DNA from 3 places in the Halomonas sp. YLB-10 genome. Region 3 is predicted to be linked to each of the others. Evidence: predicted binding sites of a transcription regulator. Region 3 holds the regulator's gene; each other region holds the start of a gene.
What was found. Region 3 encodes FNR, which switches genes on or off when oxygen is low (the NO sensors DNR and NnrR bind a similar motif). Its sites were predicted from a motif close to TTGATNTANATCAA; they were not measured.
Positions count from the first base shown of each region.

Region 1: the regulator FNR is predicted to act here: its motif matches at 2,666-2,679, upstream of EBB56_RS08745 (OmpW family protein).
Region 2: the regulator FNR is predicted to act here: its motif matches at 2,854-2,867, upstream of ccoM (cytochrome c oxidase subunit CcoM).

Region 1 covers NZ_RRCU01000003.1:297,156-304,486, forward strand. Annotated here, with positions in the region: gene putP (sodium/proline symporter PutP) at 1-1,152, shown strand, start outside; gene EBB56_RS08735 (hypothetical protein) at 1,296-1,616, opposite strand; gene EBB56_RS08740 (OmpW family protein) at 1,916-2,524, shown strand; gene EBB56_RS08745 (OmpW family protein) at 2,793-3,434, shown strand; gene EBB56_RS08750 (gamma-glutamylcyclotransferase family protein) at 3,734-4,234, opposite strand; gene EBB56_RS08755 (YqcC family protein) at 4,275-4,619, opposite strand; gene EBB56_RS08760 (amino acid ABC transporter ATP-binding protein) at 4,803-5,552, opposite strand; gene EBB56_RS08765 (amino acid ABC transporter permease) at 5,549-6,223, opposite strand; gene EBB56_RS08770 (amino acid ABC transporter substrate-binding protein) at 6,241-6,987, opposite strand.
Region 2 covers NZ_RRCU01000004.1:291,134-298,464, reverse strand. Annotated here, with positions in the region: gene EBB56_RS11280 (hypothetical protein) at 1-468, opposite strand, end outside; gene EBB56_RS11275 (proline--tRNA ligase) at 774-2,495, shown strand; gene ccoM (cytochrome c oxidase subunit CcoM) at 2,678-2,791, opposite strand; gene EBB56_RS11270 (peptidylprolyl isomerase) at 2,987-3,493, opposite strand; gene rfaH (transcription/translation regulatory transformer protein RfaH) at 3,516-4,058, opposite strand; gene EBB56_RS11260 (AmpG family muropeptide MFS transporter) at 4,274-5,650, shown strand; gene EBB56_RS11255 (SEC-C domain-containing protein) at 5,866-7,331, opposite strand, start outside.
Region 3 covers NZ_RRCU01000001.1:840,290-847,620, reverse strand. Annotated here, with positions in the region: gene EBB56_RS03535 (sodium:solute symporter family protein) at 1-602, shown strand, start outside; gene EBB56_RS03530 (DUF294 nucleotidyltransferase-like domain-containing protein) at 705-2,528, shown strand; gene EBB56_RS03525 (3'-5' exonuclease) at 2,525-3,217, shown strand; gene EBB56_RS03520 (hypothetical protein) at 3,290-3,529, shown strand; gene ttcA (tRNA 2-thiocytidine(32) synthetase TtcA) at 3,910-4,869, shown strand; gene fnr (fumarate/nitrate reduction transcriptional regulator Fnr) at 5,030-5,770, opposite strand; gene EBB56_RS03505 (sulfite exporter TauE/SafE family protein) at 5,925-6,611, opposite strand; gene ccoS (cbb3-type cytochrome oxidase assembly protein CcoS) at 6,608-6,838, opposite strand; gene EBB56_RS03495 (heavy metal translocating P-type ATPase) at 6,835-7,331, opposite strand, start outside.

The DNA of each region.
Region 1 (7,331 bases), on a different contig from region 3:
ACCCTGCCGGACTTCTTCGCCAAGCGCTTTCGCGAGAAGGCACCGCTGTTGCGGGTGATCTCGGCGGTCTTCATCCTCTTGTTCTTCCTGTTCTACACCAGCTCCGGCCTGGTTGCCGGCGGCAAGCTGTTCGAGACGGTATTCGGCTTCGACTACACCATCGCGGTGACCGTCGGTACGCTGGCCATCATCTCCTATACCTTCTTTGGCGGCTTCCTGGCGGTCTCCTGGACTGACCTGATCCAGGGTCTGATGATGGCAGCGGCGCTGCTGGTCGTGCCGGTCATCGCCCTGACCGAACTGGGTGGCTTCAGCGGCAGTGGCCAGCAGATCCTGGCCGAGAACCCCGACATGCTGAGCTGGTTCGTCGATGCGTCCACCGGTGAAACCCTGACCGCCATCGGCATCATCAGTTCGCTGGCCTGGGGCCTTGGCTACTTCGGCCAGCCGCACATCCTGGCGCGTTTCGCGGCCATCCGCTCCGAAGCCGACATCCCCGCCGCCCGTCGCATCGCCGTGACCTGGTCGGGCCTGTGCCTGGTCTGCGCCATGGCGGTCGGTCTGCTGGGCCTGGTCTACATGACCCGCGACCTGGGTGACGGCGAGACCATCTTCATGGTCATGGTCAACGCCATCTTCCATCCGCTGGTCGCCGGTGTGCTGCTCGCCGCCATCCTGGCTGCGGTCATGTCCACCGCCGACTCCCAGCTGCTGGTGTCGTCCTCTGCCCTGACCGATGACTTCTACAAGGCGCTGTTCCGCCCCGACGCCAGCCAGTCCGAGCTGGTCTGGGTCGGCCGCTTTGCGGTCATCGGCATCGCCGTCATTGCCTACCTGCTGGCGATGAACCCGGACTCCACGGTACTGGGACTGGTGTCCTACGCCTGGGCCGGTTTCGGCGCCGCCTTCGGTCCTGCACTGATCATGTCGCTGTACTGGCGTCGCATGAACCAGTGGGGTGCGCTGGCCGGTATCGTGGTCGGTGGCATCACCGTGGTGGCCTGGGCCGAGATGTCCGGCGGCCTGTTCGATCTTTACGAGATCGTGCCCGGCGTGATCTTCGCCTACATCGCCATCGTGGTGGTGAGCTTGATGACCGCCGAGCCGAGCAAGGAGATCACCGAGCAGTTCGACACCCTGGAAGACGCCTGATCGTCAGTGATCGTCTGCCACGCAAGAAGGCCGCCCTCGGGCGGCCTTCTTCGTTACGGGACACATCCAGCACGCACCTGGCGCTCAACGCTCACTGACGGTCGAACCGCCCTGCCCACCTTAGCCGTGCACATCAGCCCCGTTCAAAACAGGCCGGCGTAGCGACACAGCAGCAGCACGATAAAGCTGACCAGTGCCAGCGGATACCAAGGCATGGCCCCCGCCAGACGCCACCAGCCGGGTACCGCTGAGAAGTGCAGCGGCATGGACAACCCCCCGCCCAGCGCCCACACGCCCAGAACTACCATGGCCAGCCTCGCCGGCGTCGGGAGATCACGAATCAGCCAGGGTTCCAGCAGCAGCCACACCGCCAACAGAGCGGTCAGTGCGAGCACCAGTGCCGCCCCGCCCCAGGGCAGCGTCGACATGCCGAGCAACCTCTCACGCCTTCGTCTGGCCACCATCCCGCACTCTCCTCCGGAGTCTTCTCCCACAGTGAAGACGATTTATCGCCGGACGGCGAGCGTTTATGCAGTGCACAAGCGCGCATCGACGTCTACGCCACAATGTGCAAAAAAATTGTACAGCATTTACATTACCTACCCGCCCAAGTCGATTTAGTTCCATAAATTCTGGCTAGTTACTGCTATCTGGCCAATTAACTATTTCTACAAGACATTTAGAAACACTGTTCGTAAACTGCGAAGCGTACAAGGTTACTTCCCTCGGGAAGGATGCCATCGGATCATCAAGGAGGTCCCGCATGAACATGACTCGACTGATGGGCACCGCAGCCCTGCTCGCTACCACCACCTTCGCCGCCCAGTCTGCCCTGGCCTATCAGGCAGGTGACATCTACGTGCGCGGTGGCTTCGAGAAGGCCGATCCCACCTCGGACAACGGCGATATCGCCAACCAGGATCTCGATGTCTCCGAGGAGAACGGCTTCGCCTACGGCGCCGGCTACCTGTTCCACGACAAGTTCGGTGTCGAGCTCAACGGCTCCGAGGCCATGGAGCACGATATCGCGGTCAACGGCGGTAATGTGGGCAGCGTCGACCGTACCCCGGTCAACCTGATGCTCAACTACTACCCGCTGGGCGGCGTGGAAAACGCTCGCGTCCACCCCTACGTTGGCGTGGGCATGAACTACACCCACTTCTCCGACGAGAGCTTCAACGCCGACCTCGATAGCTCCTACGGCGCCGCAGCCCAGGTGGGTCTCGACCTCAGCGTCACCGACAACCTGCTGGTCGGCACCTACGCCCGCTACGCCGAGGTCGATTCCGATATCGAGGTCGACGGCCACGATGTTGGCGAGGCCGAGATCGATCCGATGACCATCGGTGCCGGCGTCACCTATCGTTTCTAAGCGCCTGCGCGGTCTTGAAATAAGCGGTTAAGCGGTCAGCTCGATCACGCCGCATTCCAACCGCAGCATCGAAGGCGTCTGGCTTTGCCAGGCGCCTTTTTTGGTGCGTTGCCGGTTCATTTATGTCGACCAAAGGAGGTATTGAGGTAGATCAATAACCACGTTCTCGATGCGGCATACACTGCTTGGCAATCGGGCTCGCCGAATGGCTCGCCAAATGGCTCGCCGACCGGCTCGCCCACTTTTGCCAGTACGCAAGGAGAACACCATGCGCCACCCCCTGATCACCACCGCCCTGGTCGCCGCCATCGCCGGCAGCGCCCTCGTCAGCAGCCAGGCCTTTGCCGCCTACGGCAAGGGTGACATCTATACCCGCATCGGTGTGGCCAAGGTCAAGCCCGACTCCGACAACGGCTCGCTGATGGGTGGCACCATGGACACCGACGTCCATGACGACAACGGCTTCGCCTTTACCCTGGGCTACCGCTTCCACGACAAGTTCGGCGTCGAACTGCTGGCCGCCGAGCCCTTCGAGCACGACGTCGACCTGAACGTAGGTGGCACCGATATCGGCGCCAGCGTCGAGCACCTGCCGCCGACCCTGACCGTGCAGTACTACCCCTTCGGTGGCACCGAGGCGCGGGTGCAGCCCTACGTCGGCCTGGGGGTCAACTACACCCACTTCTCCGACGAGGATATCGCGCTGGAGGGTGCCGATCTCGATCTGGAAGAGTCCTGGGGCTGGGCCGGCCAGGCGGGCCTCGACCTGGTCATCGACGACCACTGGGCGGCCAACATGGCGGTGTGGTATCTGGATATCGACAGCGACGTCGACCTCAACGGCGAGGACATCGGCGAGATCGAGGTGGACCCCTACGTGATCATGGCCGGTATCAGCTACCGCTTCTGATCCAGGGCTCGACCGCTAACACGCAGCGCCCGCTCCTGCCTGGCAGGAGCGGGCGCTGTGCTGTCACCGTCACAAGATGGCTTCTGTGGTCGCTCGCGTGGCAGTTGCCACTGCAATTCTCGAGGGAGGGGCTGCGGTAACAGGGCAAGCAGAGGCCTAGGCTTAGTACGAAAAGCCGGCGAGCGATGGTTTGACAAGGCAAAAATCGGTAAGAAAGCGCAGTTTACGAGGTGTAAATGAGCATTTTGACGCGATTTTTAACGCCGCATTACCGAGCGCAGGCACTTTTCGTACAAGCCTTAGCGGGGATGATAACGTGACAGCCCCAGTCGCCCCAGAGTGGCATCATCGAGGTGCTCGACGGCCTCTACCGCCGCCAGCGCCTGATGATAGCCCTCGCTGAGGAAGTCCCGACCGGCCAGCAGGTGCTCAAGGTACTCGCGGGCGGGCCGCAGGTCATCCCCCTGGCGTTCGGCGCCGGCGATATAGACCCAGGCCTCGATCGGCCCTTGTTCGGTGATCACCGGCAGACGATGACGGTCGTACTCGTGTGGGTAACCTTCGAAGGGATCCATCTGCCGGATCTGCTCGGGTTCGAGGAGTTCGAACAGCGCACCCTCGACCCGATCGCCTGGCGCCGGCACCACATTGGCGTGGGCGATGCCCGGCACCCGGGAGGCCTTGTTGAAGCGCAGCGCGTAGCCTTCCAGGCTGCCGGCCAGCACACGCCGGGTCTCGCCGATGCGGGCGGCGACACGCTCAATGTTCATGTTGCTGCCATAGGCAAAGTACCAGGGCATCGCCTTCTCCTCGCTGGGGACTTCTTCCGTTACCGGCGATTCAGTTCTCGGTGATCAGCCGGTCGATATCCTCGACAACCTTCTGCAACAGCATCCGGTCCTGGGCGCGCGCGCCTTCCTGGATCAGGTAGGCGTCCACCGCCGGGGCCACATCGCAACTGGCGGGCAGGGGTGCACGCTGTTCGACCAGGGTATCGAGCCTGGCGATAAACACGAAGCGCAGCCACTGGGGCAGCGACATGGTATCGATGCAGAACGGCTGCCGACTGTTGAAGGCGGCGGCCTCCGGCTTGTCCATACGCCACATGTTGGCGGCCTTCATGGTCGCCTCGAGCTCGCGCAGGGCCGCGCCCAGGGCGTCGTGGACGGAAGGTTCGGTGGGCATGATGCCTCCGCTTTGAAAATGGGCTTGGTGCACGTCATTGTCGCGTGCCGGACCAGCGAGGGCCAGCCCGGCAGCAACACGCGCCCCCCAAGAAACCGCTGCAAATGCGGCACCTCGAAGGGCACGCCTCGACGTGCAGACTTTCTCGAACGAGGATCTCGCCGGATGGATGAGCGATTCGGCCTACAGGGGCTCGGCGGCGGGCAGTACCTTGCGCAGGAAGTCCCGGGTACGCGGGTCCTGCGGTGCATGGAACAGCTCCGAAGGAGGCCCCTGCTCGACGATGCGCCCGCCCTCCATGAACACCACCCGGTCGGCCACGTCACGGGCAAAGGCCATCTCGTGGGTGACCACCAGCATGGTCTGGCGTTCACGCGCCAACTGCTTCATCAACGCCAGCACCTCGTCGACCCACTCGGGATCCAGCGATGAGGTGGGTTCGTCGAACAGGATCACCTCGGCCTGGGCGGCCATGGCGCGGCCGATCCCCACCCGCTGCTGCTGGCCCCCGGACAGCGACGCCGGATAGGCGTTCGCCTTGTCCGACATGCCGATGCGCTCGAGGATCTCACGCGCTCGCTGGTGGGCCTTGGCCCTGGGCCAGCGGTTGACCACGATCAGGCCCTCGGCGATGTTCTCAAGCGCCGTCTTGTTGGCAAACAGCGCGTAGTTCTGGAACACGAAGGCCGTGTGTCGACGGGCAGCCAGGATCTCGGACTTGCTGGCCTGGGTCAGGTCCAGACTCAGCGGACCCAAGGTCAATCGGCCACCATCGGGCTGCTCGAGAAAGTTGAGACAGCGCAGCAACGTCGACTTGCCGGTCCCGGAGGGGCCGATCACCACGATGATCTCGCCCTGCTGGATCTCCAGATCGATACCGTCGAGCACGGTGGTATCACCGAAGCGCTTGGTCAGTCGCTCTAGCTTGATCATCGACGATAGGCCTCGTTGAGTCGGGATTCCAGGCGCCGCTGCAGCCAGGCCAGCGCCTCGACGATGGCCCAGTAGATCAGCGCCACGGTGATGAAGGCCTCGAAGTACAGGAAGCTGCCGGCGGCCTCTTTCTGGGTCGCCCCCATCAGCTCGGTGACGCCCAGGGTGAACGCCAGCGAGGTGGCCTTGATCATGTCGATGAAGTAGTTCATCAACGTCGGCACCGCGATGCGAGTGGCCTGGGGCAGCACGATTCGGCGCATCAACTGGCCGTTGGTCATGCCAATGGACAGCGCCGCCTCGGTCTGGCTGCGATCCACGCCGACGATGGCGGCGCGGATCGACTCCGCCATATAGGCCGAGAAGTGCAGCGTCAGCCCCATGATGGTGGCGGTGATGCCATCGATGGTGGTCAGAAACGACAGCACCTGGGGCAGCCCGTAGTAGAACAGGAACAGCTGCACCAGCAGCGGTGTGCCGCGAAAGAACGAGATGAACCACAGCGTCAGGCCGTTGAGAACCGGGATCTTGAGTACCCGGATCACCGCCAGGCCACAGGCCAGCACCAGAGCCAGCGCCATCCCGGCCAGCGCCATCCCCAGGGTCAGGGGCAGGTAGCTGAGCAGGATGGGCACCAGCCCGAGCATGTAGTCGAGGTCGAGAATGCTCATGGAGAGTCGATCACCGCTCAGGGCGTGGTGATATCGGCATCGAACCAGCGCTCGGAGATCTCGCTCAAGGTGCCGTCTTCACGCAGGGTGTCAAGCGCCTGGTCGACCTCGTCGCGCAGTTCCTGGTCGTCCTGGCGGAACGGCAGCGCATTGCGAATCTCGGAGAACGGCTTGCCGGCCAGCGCCAGCGGCAGCGGCTTTTCCTTGATCACCTGGGTGGCGCTGACGCGATCCATGACGAAGGCATCGACACGACCCAGCGCGGTGTCCTGCTCGATGTTGCTCTCATAGGTGCGGATATCGATCTCGTCGGCGTAGGGCAGCTCGCGCAGCAACTGCTCGTAGTTGGAGCCCAGGTTGACGGCCACGGTCTTGCCCGCCAGATCCTCGACCCCGGAGACCTCGTCATTGCCTTCCTTGGTCACCACCTGAGCACCGTCATACACGTAGGGCGAGGTGAACAGGTACTTCTGCTCACGTTCCTCGGTGATGGTGATCTGGTTGGCGATGGTGTCGATGCGCCCAGACTCGAGCATGCCGAACAACCCTGAGAAGTTGGCGGTGACGAACTCCACCTCGGTGCCCATCTCTTCGGCCACCGCTTCCATCACGTCGACCTCGAAACCCTTGAGGGTGTCCTGCTCGACGAAGGTAAAGGGAAAGTAACCACCGGACATGCCGACTTTCAGGGTGTCGGCGTGGGCACCGGCAGCGAGACCGATGGCACCTGCGGCGGCAAGAGAAACAGCCAGATGACGAACCATGGACGGCTCCTTGAAAACGATTGGGGCGGCCAGTGCGGCATGGCCCGGGAGGGTGACAGGTGGAGGCATCCATCGCCACTTCAACCCTGGGCTGCTCGATGGCTCAGCATGATTTGGAATAAACGAACTGCATTATATTCCAAATCGATAGCAGACGCAGTGAAAAATCCCAGGGTGAACCATAGCCTCCTGCTATTGCGATCGCCCTTTCCGGGAACAACCGCTGACCGCCGTCGGCGGACTGTCACAACATCGACTTATCCCCACCATCATTCATTCACAGAAGCGCTGAATGTCCCTGTGGATAACCCTTTGACAGATGACGCCGGGCCGCTTCTGACGCT
Region 2 (7,331 bases), on a different contig from region 3:
GCTGTCGGGCGAGGCACTGGCTGGCAAGGCATTGGCTGGCAAACCACGGCCAGCGTGGGTCGCCTCGTCACTGGCCATGCGCACCATGGCCAGGGCCTCATCCAGGCTCTCGACCTGCTCGACACGCACCAGCTCGTCGCTCAGCTTGACCTCGGTACCGACACGTTCGCTAACCAGCCGCTCGAGGCTCGCCAGATCACGCCCCTCGCCCATGGGCAGAGAATCGACACTGGCGGAGCCCGTGCCCGGCAGGTAGATGGTGCCGTTGGAGAAGTCCACCGCGTAGGCGATCACCCCGGGCACGATAAAGAACAGCAGGCCGACGCCGTTGGCCACCGCCACCACCGGGTCGATGCGACCACTGATCTGCCCCTTGCGTTCAGGGTGAAAGACGGTGCCGCAGCCGACGAGCGAGGTCAGGGTGGTGGCGAGCACCAGGCCGGTAAGCAGACGGGGCGGACGCAGCATGAACAACTTCCTCTTGCAGTAATCTGGCATAAATGACGGAAAGCGGTGCCGGCAACGACTCGACCGCTGCCCAGCATGATAAAACTCATGCGCATCCTATCACGTTCGCCACCCTTCGCTCCTTGTCGCCACCAACGGTGGCGGTTGCTTTTGCCGGCATGACACCTTCCCCGTACAATGCACGTCACTTTCATGGCCGGATGCGAGTCGCCGAGGATGCCCCTCGACGGCCATCGACGGGACAGCCTGCTGTCCTGCTCGCCTCCAGCGCTTACCAGACTCGATGTGAAGGAACCTGCGGACCCATGCGCGCCACCGAACTTCTGATCAGTACCCTGAAGGAAACTCCTGCCGACGCCGAGGTCATCAGCCACCAGCTGATGCTGCGCGCGGGCATGATTCGCCGCCTCACCTCCGGCCTGTACACCTGGCTGCCGCTGGGCCTTCGCACCCTGCGCAAGGTGGAGCGTATCGTGCGCGAGGAGATGGACCGTGCCGGCGCCCAGGAGCTGCTGATGCCGGCGGTGCAGCCGGCCGAGCTGTGGCAGGAGTCCGGCCGCTGGGAGCAGTACGGTCCGGAACTGCTGCGCCTGAAGGATCGACACCAGCGTGACTACTGCGTCGGCCCGACCCACGAAGAGGTGATCACCGACCTGGTACGCAAGGAGATCGCCAGCTACAAGCAGCTGCCGGCCAACTTCTACCAGATCCAGACCAAGTTCCGTGACGAGATCCGTCCGCGCTTCGGGGTCATGCGCTCGCGTGAGTTCATCATGAAGGACGCCTACTCCTTCCACCTGGACGAGGCCTCGCTCAAGGACACCTACCAGAAGATGTACGACGCCTACGTGCGCATCTTCACTCGCCTGGGTCTCGACTTCCGTCCGGTGATCGCCGACAACGGCTCCATCGGCGGTACCGGCTCCCACGAATTCCACGTACTGGCCGACTCCGGCGAGGACGATATCGTCTTCTCCACCGAGTCCGACTACGCCGCCAACATGGAAAAGGCCGAGGCCCTGCCTGCGCCCCTGGACAGCGATGCCCGCCGCGCCGAGCCCGCCGAGGAGCTGAGGCTGGTCGACACCCCCAATGCCAAGACCATCGCCACCCTGGTCGAGCAGCACGGCCTGCCCATCGAGAAGACCATCAAGACCCTGATGGTGCACGGCCACGAGGGCGGCCTGGTGGCGCTGCTGGTGCGCGGTGATCATGAACTCAACGAGGTCAAGGCCGAGCACCTCGAGGAGGTGGCGACGCCGCTGACCATGGCCAGCGAAGAAGAGATCCGCGCCGCCGTGGGCGCCGGCCCCGGCTCGCTGGGCCCGGTGGGGCTCGAGATGCCGATCGTCATCGATCGCAGCGTGGCGCTGATGAGCGACTTCGGCGCCGGTGCCAACGTCGACGGCAAGCACTACTTCGGCATCAACTGGGAGCGCGACGTGGCCCTGCCCAAGGTCGCCGACCTGCGTAACGTGGTCGAGGGTGACCCGTCACCCGACGGCAAGGGCGTGCTGTCGATCAAGCGCGGCATCGAGGTAGGCCACGTGTTCCAGCTCGGTCGCAAGTACAGCGAGGCGATGAATGCCACCGTGCTGGGCGACGAAGGCAAGGCGGTTCACCCCTGGATGGGCTGCTACGGCATCGGCATCACCCGCGTGGTGGCCTCTGCCATCGAGCAGAACCACGACCAGGGCGGGATCATCTGGCCCGACGCCATCGCCCCCTTCCATATCGCCATCGTGCCGATGAACGCCCACAAGTCCCAGCGCGTGCGCGAGACCAGCGAGCGCCTGCATGACGAACTCAGCGCCGCCGGCTTCGACGTGCTGCTGGATGATCGTGATCTGCGTCCCGGCGTGCGCTTCGCCGATCAGGAACTGATGGGTCTGCCCCATCGGCTGGTGGTGGGCGATCGCAGCCTCGACAAGGGTGAGCTCGAGTACAAGGGTCGCCGTGACAGCGAGGCCACCATGGTGCCCGCCGACGAGATCGTCGAGTTCCTCAAGCAGCGCATCGCCCTTTAAGGCCCCGCCTGGCGCGCCGCGGCTTGTCGCGCCGCGGCTTGTCGCGGCGCGCCTGGCAGGCGGGTCCAGAGGAATTCAGGCGAGTTCAGGTGCGCTCAGGTGCAATAAAGCAAAAAAAACCGACCCCGAAGGGTCGGTTGAAAAAGGGGGATGACTCCCCCTCCCCTGACGCTGGTTGACGGCTATCGCTTGCGACGGTGAGCGTCGCGGATGATAAAAGCGATCCAGCCGGCCATGAAGGCCACAGAGAGAGCGACGGCACCCAGCCCGAAAATGACGGCGTTGTCGACGTACATGGCGCTGTCCTCCTGTCTCTGTGTCGATGAATTCATGGTACCCGGTCGGCCCTTGAATTGTGCTGACCTGCGTCAAGGGTGACCGCGAGACATCGGCCCGCCATGACGACGAAAAAGCCGCCTTCAACAGGCGGCTTTTTCGTCGTCTGTGGCACCCTTTCAGCGAAAGCGCCTCCAGCTACCACTGCCGGGACCCTAGAGGACCTTGCGGTCCTCCACCTCGGAGGCCTCGGTGCCGGGCGGCAGCGGGTGCCCCTTGGCCAGTTCGGCGCGGGTCGCCTGGCGAATATCGAGCACCTCGAGGCGATACGACAGGGTCTCCCCGGCCAGGGGGTGGTTGGTGTCCACCACCACGCTGTCCCCCTTGACCTCCACCACGCTGACGATCTGCGGGCCGGCATCGCCGGGGGTCTGGAAGCACATGCCGGGGCGCAGATCGGTACCAGGAAAGGCCTGGCGTCCCACCTCGCGCACCAGCGACTCGTCGCGCATGCCATAGGCCTCGGCCGGGGACAGGGTGACACTGAGGCGACTGCCGACCTCGGCGTCGACCAGGGCCCGCTCGAGGCCTTCCATCAGGTTGCCGTGGCCGTGCAGATACTCCAGCGGCTCATCGCGCTTCCAGGAATCATCCAGGACGTCGCCCTGCTGGTTGCTCAGGACATAGTGCAGACGCACCACACACTGGGGAGAAACTCTCATCTCGGGCTCCTTGGGGTCGACATCAGTCCTGGCGCTTGAGCGCGGCGACGGGCATTTCCAGGCGCTGCTGGCGATGCAGCATGTTGAGCAGCACGATCGCCCGCTCTTCGCCCTTGTGGCTCTCGAACACCGCCTTGAGGTCCTTGAAGGGTCCGTCGGTGATCTCCACCGACTCTCCGGCCCGGAAGTAAAGCTGGCCAGGATCGTCGTCCTTGGCTTCGCCGTGCTGGCGCAGCAGGTCGATCAGCTCATCGCTGACCGGCACCGGCATCGACAGCCCGAAGGTCACGATCTTCAACACTCCGCGGGTCGAGCGAATCGGGCGCCAGTTGCTCTCGACCTGGTCGAGCCGCAGAAACAGATAGTAGGGGAACAACGGCTCCTCGACCCAGGTCAGCTTGTTGCGGCGCTTCTTCTGCACCTCCAGCACCGGATGAAAGAGCTCGTATCCCTGGTTGGCCAGATGCTCGGCGGCCCGGAACGACTCTCCGCCCTTGCACTGGACCACGTACCAGCGCGGGGTGGCATCGCCCCCCAGGCCCGCCTCGATATTGCTGTGACTCATGTGACTCCTTCCAGACTCAACCACCACCAGCCACCAAGCCGGCAGTATCGCCTGTCATTGACGCGGTTCCCGGTGCGTCCCGAACGACCCTTGATGATCACCGCTGGTATCGCCCCTGCGGCTTTGCAACAATTCGTCGAGCCGCACCGAGATGTTGCGCGCATTTTACCATTCGGAAGGCGGCCTGTGGCCGACCAACTGCAAGGAGGCTATCCATGCCCACCTCGTCCGGCCAGCATCCCTGGGTCGACGCCCTGCGCGTCTACCTGCGATTACCCGTGCTGGCCATGCTGTTTCTGGGCTTTTCTGCGGGCCTTCCCTTTCTGCTGGTGTTCTCCACCCTGACCACCTGGCTGCGTACCAGCGGGGTCGAGGTCGCCGCCATCGGTTTCTTCTCGTGGATTGGACTGCTGTACTCGATAAAGTTCTTCTGGGCACCGGTGGTGGACGCCTTCCGCCTGCCGCTGCTGACCCGCCTGCTGGGCCAGCGGCGCAGCTGGATGCTTGCCGGCCAGGCGCTGATCATGGGCGGCCTGCTGGGCCTTTCGTCACTCGACCCGGCCTCCCAGCTCGGCGCGGTGGCGCTGTTTGCGCTGATGGTGGCCTTCGGCTCGGCCACCCAGGACATCGCCATCGACGCCTTTCGTATCGAGTCGGCCGAGGACGAGGTCCAGGCAGCGATGGCGTCCACCTACATCATCGGCTATCGCGGCGGCCTGATCATGGCCGGTGCAGGGGCGCTGTATCTGGCGTCGGCCTTCTCCTGGCAGGTGTCCTACCAGTGCATGGCGGCACTGACGGCGGTGGGCATGATCACCGTACTGCTGCGTCCCGAGCCGCCGCGCCAACCGCTGGCCAGTCGCCTGGCCAAGGAGCCCCGGGTGCGCGCCTTCCTGCGGGCCAGCCGCGGCCGGCCCGCATGGGTCCGGCGCACCGGCGCCTGGTTGATCGGCTCCGTGGTCTGCCCCTTTCTCGACTTCTTCGGGCGCTTCGGACTGGGCGCACTGGGACTTTTGCTGTTTATCGGCATCTATCGCATCAGCGACCTGGCGATGGCCTCGATGGCCTATCCGCTCTACGTCGACCTGGGCTTCAGCCTCGACACCATCGCCACCGTGACCAAGGTGTTCGGCGTCATCATGAGTCTCCTCGGCGGGTTGGTCGGCGGGGTGCTGGTGGTGCGCTACGGCATCGGACGCATCCTGGTGCTCGGCGCTACGGCCACCGTGCTGACCAACCTGATGTTCGCCTGGCTGGCGCTCAGTGGCGCCCAGCACTCGCTGCTGGTGCTCACTATCGTCGGCGACAACCTCAGCAATGGCCTGGCAAGCGCGGTGTTCATCGCCTTCCTGTCGAGCCTGACCTCGCGGGCCTACACCGCCACCCAGTACGCCCTGTTCTCGTCGTTGATGACGCTGCCCGGAAAGTTCCTGTCAGGCTTTGGCGGCCTGGTGGTGGAGGGCATGGGCTACCCGAGCTTCTTTGTGCTGGCCTCGGCGCTGGGCGTACCGGCCATCCTGATGGCGCTGTGGGTCTGGCGACACCATGTGCGCGACCCAGGGGATCACGCCGTCAGCCTCGACAAGCCATGACGCCATCGATGCAGCGTGCATAACCAAAAGAGGGCCGACGTTGTCGGCCCTCTTTTTCCATGGTGCTTCAGCGTTTGGCCCCGTAACTGGGGGTCTGAGTAGACCTTCGGCGCTACGCGCTCCCAGGCTCAGCCGGAGCCGTCATCCAGCGCAGGCAGCGATCCCCCCCATTGCTGAACCCGCCTTGTAGTGCGCGCCTTGAGCGGGGCTTGCGATCAACCGCGCCGTCCGCTGCGCTCCTCAAGCCAGGCCAGCGCGCCCGGTGTGCTGCGCCACTGATCGCGCATCAGGGTACGGTACTGCCAGGCCTCGGCGCGGGTGCCGGGCTCGGCCAGTTGGCCATTGCCGGGGGTGGCGCCACGCTTGGGGTTGTCGCTGCAGAGAAGCGCCACCGCGTGGGCGTTGTGGCGCTGGGCGCTCTCCAATGCCAGGGCCGCGTCGTCGAGCTGGCCCAGTCGGTACAGCGCCAGCACCTGACCCATGTACATGCCCAGCAGCGGCGTCTCGTCATCGGCAGGGCCGACCTCCAGGGCCTGGCGGCTGATCTCCAGCGCCTCGTCGTCGCGGCCTTCACGCAGCAACTGGTCGAGCACCAGCTCGCGCAGACCCAGACTGTCCTGCTCGTCCAGCGACAGCAGCAGCTCGGCCAGTTCCCGCGAGTGCTGGCGGGAGCCGCGCTCCATGCCCACCACCAGCGCAAGCCCCGCCCGCAGCAGCTGGGCGTTGTCTTCCTGGTCCCACTGGAAGGCGCCGTCGCCACTCTGACGAATCTGCAAAAGCCAGCGTTCGAGACGCTCGGCCAGGGGCTCGAACAGACTCGGCGCCATCCACGGAAGACTGCCAAAACGGCTGGTCAGCGCCAGCGACACCGACTGCAGTACCGCCGGTGAATCAAGCTGTTCGGGGTTGGCACACAGCGCCGGCAACCAGGCTGCGGCATTGAACCAGGGATCTCCGAGAAAGCCCATCGGCGCATCCGGGTCCACGTCGACCTGGAAACCCTCCTGGAAGGCGGCGAACAGCGTGTCCTCCCGCGCCGTGGAGCGATACAGCAACTGCCCATCTTCCTCCACCACCTTGATCGGCGGGGGCGGCGGCAACTCCGCCAGCAGGGTCTGCAGGCCCACCAGGGGCTCGCCGAGATCCTCTTCGGCGCACAGCAGCTGATCGGCCAGGGTGGCGCCGGGGTTGTCGGCCAGGTCGGCCAGGAACTGCAGCTGGTCGGGGTCGAGATCACCCTGGCGGGTCAGCCGCCGCAGCCAGAAGCGCGAGCGCTCCATGGCTTCCTCGTCGTGACCTTCGTGGAGCAGCAGCATGGCCTCGATATAGGCCAGGGTCGGCGAATCGGGAAGGGCCTGCTGGGCACGCACGAAGGCCGAGCGAGCACTGTCGAGATCGTCGTTGTCCAGGTGCATCAGACACAGCCGCTCCAGCGCCACGCCACGCAGGAACATCGGTCCCCGCTCCAGCACCTCGTCCAGCAGCGCCTCGCGCTTGCGGTGGAAACCGCGCTCCTGGAAAAGGTCCAGCAGGATCTCGAAGGCGGGCTCGGCCTGTTCCGGCAGGCGCTCCCAGTCGGCATTGTCGAACAGTGACTCGAGGATCTGCTGGGCACGTCCTCGCTGGCCCGATTCGGCGGCGATCAGCCCCGCCTCCAATAGCGCCTGGGCAGGGGCGCGAC
Region 3 (7,331 bases):
TGCTGGCCAACCCCGAGATCGGCGGCCTGCCGGCCTGGGTGATCGCCTTGATGGCCGCCGGTGGCGTGGCCGCGGCGCTGTCCACCGCAGCCGGTCTGTTGCTGGTGATCTCGGCGGCTGTGTCCCATGACCTGATCAAGAAGCAGATCAATCCCAACCTCAGCGAGAAGGGGGAGCTGCTGGCGGCGCGTAGTGCTGCTGCGGTGGCGGTGGTGGTAGCCGGCTACTTCGGCATCAACCCGCCGGGCTTCGTGGCCCAGGTGGTGGCCTTTGCCTTCGGTCTTGCTGCCTCGTCCTTCTTCCCGGCGATCCTGCTTGGCATCTTCGACAAGCGCATGAACCGCGAAGGGGCCATCGTCGGCATGGTGCTGGGTCTGAGCTTCACCTTCATCTACATCGTCTACACCAAGTTCATCAACACCGATCCTTCGATCTGGTGGTTCGGCATCTCGCCGGAGGGTATCGGTACCCTCGGCATGATCCTCCACTTCGTTGTGGCCTTCGTGGTCTCGCGGGCAACCGCGGCACCGCCGGAGCACATCCAGGAACTGGTGGAGAACGTGCGTGTGCCGAGAGGCGCGGGTGAGGCCCACGCTCACTAGAGCGGGCCATCAGGCAGGGGCGTCGGCCCACCATCCGTCGCCCCCTGCCAGACGACAACACTCCCCGACCCCGGCCTCGCCGGGGTCGGTCATGGAGCAGACATGATCGACATCGACTTCACTCATCCACCGTTTTCATTGCTCGACGAGGCCGAGCGCGAGCGGGTCCTGGGCGGGCTGGATATCGCCTACTACGGGCGGGATGACGTGATCCTCGATGCAGGGCAGTCCGGCGAGTTCGTCTTTGTGATCCACAAGGGCGAAGTCGCCGAACTGGACCCGGCCGAGGGCCCCGCCGGGGGGCGCATCGGCCACTACACCGGGGGCGATCTGTTCGGTGCCATCAGCGTGATCAACGGCCAGAGCCGTTACCGCTTCGTCGCCGAAGAAGAAAGCCTGTGTTATCTGATGCCGCACACCTTGTTTCTGTCGCTGTGCGAGAACAACGCCGCCTTCTCGGACTACTTTCACCAGCGCCTGATCAGCAAGACGCGCTTGCTGGCCGAACGTCGCGCCGAGGGCGGGGTCACCCTGGCCGGATTCATGCTCGCCCGGGTGAACGAGTGCATGCGTGAACCGCTCAAGGTCGGCTCGACGACATGCATTCGCGACGCCGTGCTGACCCTCAAGGACAAGGGCGCCGACAGCCTGCTGGTCGAGACGCCCGATGGTCCTGGCATGCTGACCAAGACCGACCTGCTCGAGGCCCTGGTGCTGGAGGGGTGCGACGGTAATGCCGAGGTCGGTGGCATCGCTCATCTGTCGCTGGTGACGGTGGACGAAAGCCAGTACCTGTTCGAGGCACTGATCGAGATGACCCGCCACAAGGTGGCCAGGGTGGTGGTGCTTCAGGGCCAGCGGCTGATCGGTGTCGTGGAGCTGACCGATGTGCTCAGCTTCTTTTCCAGCCGCAGCTACGTGGTCAGCCTGCAGGTCGAGCAGGCGACGACCCTGGCCTCGCTCAGCGAAGCAAGTCAGCGTGCGCCGGAGCTGGTCGAGGCGCTGATGGCCCAGGGGGTACGCATGCGCTTCGCCATGGGCATGCTGTCGGCGCTCAATGGGCGCATCATCAGCAAGGCCTGGCACTTCTCGATGCCGGCCCCTCAGCGCGAGCGCGCCTGTCTGCTGGTGCTCGGCAGCGAAGGGCGCGGCGAGCAGATCCTGAAGACCGACCAGGACAATGCGCTGATCCTGGCCGATGACCAGCAGTGGGACGAGCTCAGCGCAGATACCGCGCGGTTCACCAGCGTGCTCGACGATCTGGGCTATCCGCGCTGCCCGGGCAACATCATGGTCTCCAACCCCCAGTGGGTCGGCACCCTTGCGCAATGGCGCGCGCGCATCCGTCGCTGGGTCAGCGAACCCGACGGAGAAAGCCTGATGCGTCTGGCGGTGCTTGCCGACGCCTCGGGGGTGGCCGGTGACTTTGCCCTGGTGGACCGACTCCACGACGTGCTGATCGAAGAAACACGGGGCAATGAACTGTTGCTGACCCATCTGGCGAGGGGGGTGTTGCGGTTCTCGACGCCCTTGACCCTGTTTGGAACGCTGAAGAAGCCCGAGCACGGCGTCGACATCAAGAAGGGTGGCATCTTTCCTATCGTCCATGGTGTTCGCACCATGGCACTGGAGTGCGGGCTGCGCGAGACCTCGACCCACGACCGGCTGGCGGCGCTGGCGTCACTCGGGCGCATCGAGCGGGTGGTGGCGGAGGATCTCGGCGAGGCGTTGTCGCTGTTCTGTGAGCTGCGGCTTCGGGCGCAGCTGGCCTACCGGCGCGACGATGCCCGGGCTACGGACGCCCCGGACAGAGTGGTGGTTCAGTCGCTCAATTCGCTGGAGCGGGACCTGCTGCGCGAGGCGCTGCATCTGGTCAAGGAGTTCAAGGCCAGCCTGTCCCACCGCTATCACCTGGAGTATGCATGAGTGTCGAGGCAGCCCCCCAGGGCAAGCTGCCTTGGCGTCAATGGTTTCGCTTGGGAGAGTACCCGATGCTGAGAGCGATCAGGCGTGTGGCCGACAGGCGTCGGCAGGCCGATGGCGATTTCGCCTGGCTGTTCAATCCCTATACCGGCGATGAGCTGGTGTCCCTGGACTGCGAAACCACCGGTCTGGATACCCGTCATGCGGAGCTGGTGTCCATCGCTGCGGTACGCATTCGTGACGATCGCGTCTTGACCAGCGAGTCGCTGGACCTGCGGCTCGCGCCTCCTGCCAGCCTGAGTGGAGACTCCATCTGCATCCATCGCCTGCGAGGGGTCGACCTGGAAGGCGGCCTCGAGGTGCGCGAGGCCTTGACGACGCTGCTGGAATTTATCGGCAATCGCCCATTGGTCGGCTGGTGTATCGACTTCGACCTGGCCATGCTGGATCGCTACCTGAAGGCGGAGTTCGGCTTCTCGCTGCCCAACGCCACCATCGACGTGGCCCAGCAGTACCGCAAGCGGCTGCGCCGAAGTCACCCGGAAATCGAGGTGCAGCCGACCTTTGAACAATTGGCAGAGCGACTGGGAGTCCCGATCATGGGACGCCATACGGCCCTGGGCGACGCCGTCACCACGGCGCTGATGCATCTGCGCCTGGAGAGCGGGGCACTCACGGCGCCATCGCGCTGACCCGTTGCCGCCATCCGCGCTGACCCGGTGCCGCCCGCACCGGCAACCATTCACCTGCAAGGAGATCCTGTCATGAGTCTGCACGCCATGTTGACCCTTCTCGAGCCCACGCTGCTGGCGCTGGGCCTGGTCTCGGTGCTGGTGGCCTACCTCCAGTACTATCGCCGTACCCGGGACCTGTGGGGCATGGTCAAGTTCTGGGAGAAGCGCCTGACCCTGACCGTGCGCGAGTTTGGCTGGCAACGTGCCGGCATCCTGCTGCTGTTGCTGGGCGTGGTGGTGCGCTATCTGCTGGCGCTGAACGTCGTCTAGGGCTTGTCTGAAAAGTGCCTGCGCTCGGTAATACGGCGTTAAAAATCGGATCAAAATGCTCATTTACACCCCGTAAACTGCGCTTTCTCACCGATTTTTGCCTTGTCTAACCTTCGCTCGTCGACTTTTCGGACAGCGCCTAGGGCCTGGCTGACAGGCACTTGCGTTCTTCGACTTGCCAGACCAGACCAGACCAGGCCACGACGCGCAAGGGCGCCACTACGGCGGTGTCGTCCTTGGCGGTTTCCGATGTGCTGCCGACGAAAAGCCTCTCCCGTATTGTCCTCGCCGGGGTAAGCGGTCGCTGACCTCTTCGCCACTAAAGCGTCCGGATGGTAGACTGGCGCCTCTTTCATTTTCAGCCGTGATGTCCCGCTCCCATGTCGCCACAGTCCGCCTCCGCCACCCTGTTCGATCCCCGTACCCCCGAGGATGACCATCTCTCGATCGATGCCGGTGTCAGCCCGGCCGACCCTGCTGCGGATGGCGATCAGACGGAAGCCCAAGTTCAGGCCAAGGCACGGCGTGAGTTCAACAAGCTGCAGAAGCGCCTGCGCCGCCAGGCCGGCAACGCCATCATTGACTACGGCATGATCCAGGAAGGCGACAAGATCATGGTGTGTCTGTCTGGTGGCAAGGACAGCTACACCATGCTCGAGATCCTGCGCAGCCTTCAGCGCAACGCGCCGGTCAACTTCTCGCTGGTGGCGGTGAATCTGGATCAGAAGCAGCCGGGCTTTCCGGAGCATGTGCTGCCGAACTATCTGGACAGTATCGGCGTGGACTACCACATCCTCGAGCGCGACACCTATTCGGTGGTGAAGGAGAAGACGCCGGAGGGCAAGACCACCTGCGCGCTCTGCTCACGCCTGCGGCGCGGCTCTCTCTATGGCTTCGCCGAGGAGATCGGGGCGACCAAGATCGCCCTGGGCCACCACCGCGAGGACATTCTCGAGACGCTGTTTCTGAACATGTTCTTCGGTGGCAGCCTCAAGGCGATGCCGCCCAAGCTGCTCTCCGACGACGGCAAGAACATCGTCATCCGCCCGCTGGCGTACTGCCGCGAGGCCGATATCCAGGCCTACAGCGAGGCGATGGAGTTCCCGATCATCCCGTGCAACCTGTGTGGTTCCCAGCCCAACCTGCAGCGCCAGGTGGTCAAGGAGATGCTGGCCGAGTGGGAGGTCAAGCATCCCGGGCGCCTCGAGAGCATGTTCAAGGCGGTGACCAATGTGGCGCCGTCGCAGCTGGCGGATCGGCAACTGTTCGACTTCGAGGGGCTGGAGGCCGTACAGGCCGAACGCCAGGCCCGGCGCATCGACGTGGTGGATGCCGGCTGATCTCGCCAACAGCGAATGTGCATGACGCCATGACAGCAAAAGAGGCCGCATCTCCGGATGCGGCCTCTTTCTTGTCACACGCCATCTATTACGCTTTGCTTTCCAGATCCTGGGTACCGGGCGCTGCTGGCCAAGCCCGGCACACTGCCGCCAGGCCCGCTCAGGTAACTTCGGTGTCGGCCAGGGTCGACAGCGCGGTCAGGTCGAGGATATTGACCTCACGTCCCGATACCGCCACCAGATCCTGCTGCTGGAAACGCCCGAGGATACGGCTGACCGTTTCCACCGCCAGCCCCAGGTGATTGCCGATGTCGGCGCGGGACATGGACAGGCGGAAGCTGAACGGTGAATAGCCGCGGCGGCGGAAGCGGTCCGACAGGCCGAGGAAGAAGCAGGCCAGGCGCTGATCGGCGGTCTTGCGTGACAGCAGCTGCATCATCCGGCGGTCCTCTCGCAGCTCCTTGCTCAGGGTGCGAAACAGCTGGGCACGCAGCTCCGGTAGGGTCTGGGTCAGCGCATCGAGGCGGTCGAAGGGAATCTCGCACACCGTGGTGGTCTCCAGCGCCACCACGCTGCCGGGATAGCGGCCGTCGTCGATGCCATCCAGGCCAACCAGTTCACTGGGCAGGAAGAAGTTGGTCAACTGAGCTTCGCCGCTGCCTTCGGTGGTGATCTGCTTGAGACTCCCCGATCGGACCGCGAAGACGCTGGTGAAGCGATCTCCCTGCTCGACCAATCGTGTGCCTTTCTTGATCGGCGGGTGACGACGGATGATGGAATCGAAGCGCTCGAGGTCGGCGGTCTCCAGCGACAGCGGAAGGCACAAGGAACTCAGGCTGCAGGACTCACAGCGAGTCTCATGCAGCATGGGACGCCGCCGATCTTGGGCCGTAGGACTCATTCGCAGCTCCTGTGGATCTGGGATCGATATTGACTGGGCCATGGGGAGAACAGACGTCGCCCGTACAGCACGTTGATGGCACTATTCTACACCCTCAGATCAGCTAAAAGTGGCGTCTACCTCTTTAGGATTAATAACTTAGAGGTAGGATGCGTCATTGGTGCAGCCCAGTCCAAAGTTGCCAGACGGCAAAGGCGATGATCATGCCAGCGGCGACAAGGCGTGTTGCCCGATGCGCCAGCAGGGCCTGCATTTGTCTTGCGGCGAGGCCCGTCACCACCAGCGCCGGAAGCGTACCAAGACCGAAGCTCGCCATCAGCAGTGCGCCCTCGAGGGGCTCGGCCCGTGCCAGGCTCCAGGCCAGCATCGAGTACACCAGGCCACAGGGCAGCCAGCCCCAGATGGCGCCCAGCGCCACCGCCTGGGGCAGACGCACCACCGGCAACAGGCGTCTGCCTGCGGGTTCCAGGTACCTCCAGAGGTGACGTCCCAGTGCCTCGACGTGACGCAGGCCTTTCCATAGATCGGCAATGTAAAGCGCCATCAGGATCAACATCAGGCTGGCGACGATCTGCATCAGGCCACGCAGGGTCGGCGAAAGGCCGATCACCGAACCCAGGGCGGCAACCAGAGCGCCCGCCACACAGTAGCTGGTGATACGACCTACATTGTAGCCGAGCACAAGTGTGCTCACCCGCCAAGGTTGACGCATGCTGGGTGGGATGGCAAAGGTCAGGGCGCTCATGATACCGCCGCACATGCCAATACAGTGTGCACCGCCGAGCAGGCCAAACACGAAGGCCGCCATCATGGGAGGCAGCTCGAGGCCGGTAGGATTCACTCAGGCCCTCTGGACGATGGATCACGATCGGATGTCTGCGCAGGCGTTTCGGACGAGGAAGCGCCGTCATCGGCACTGCGAGTGTCGTCCTCATCCTCGAACAGGATGCGATAGGCGGGGCCTTCGAGGTCCTCGAACTGGTCGTTGCGCACCGCCCAGAAGAAGGCCCAGACCGCCAGGCCCAGCAGGATCAACGACAAGGGTATCAACAGGTAAAGGATGCTCATGGGCCGGGGCTTGCGGTGACGGGTGAAGGTGTCGCGGTCGGCCTGGTGCGTCCGCGCCGCAGACGCAGGGCATTGCCGATGACCAGCAACGAGCTGAGTGACATGCCGATGGCGGCAAGCCATGGGGGCACGAAGCCCAGCGCCGCTGCGGGCAGCGCCACGACATTGTAGAGCACCGACCAGGACAGATTCTGGCGAATGATGCGACGGGTCTGGCGGGCCACCTCGATGGCTTCGACGATACCCGTGAGCGGTTCGCCCAGCAATACCAGATCGGCGCGGGTGCGGGTGAGGTCGCTGGCCCCGGCCATGGCGATGGCAAGGTCGGCGCCGGCCAGTACCGGCACGTCATTGATGCCATCACCGACCATGGCCACCTTTTCACCCTGTGCCTGTCGCGCCTTCAAGTGCCCGAGCTTGTCCTCGGGGGTGGCCTCGCCACGCCACTGATCGACGCCCAGCGTGCGGGCCAGCTGGCCGACGTTGACTGCGC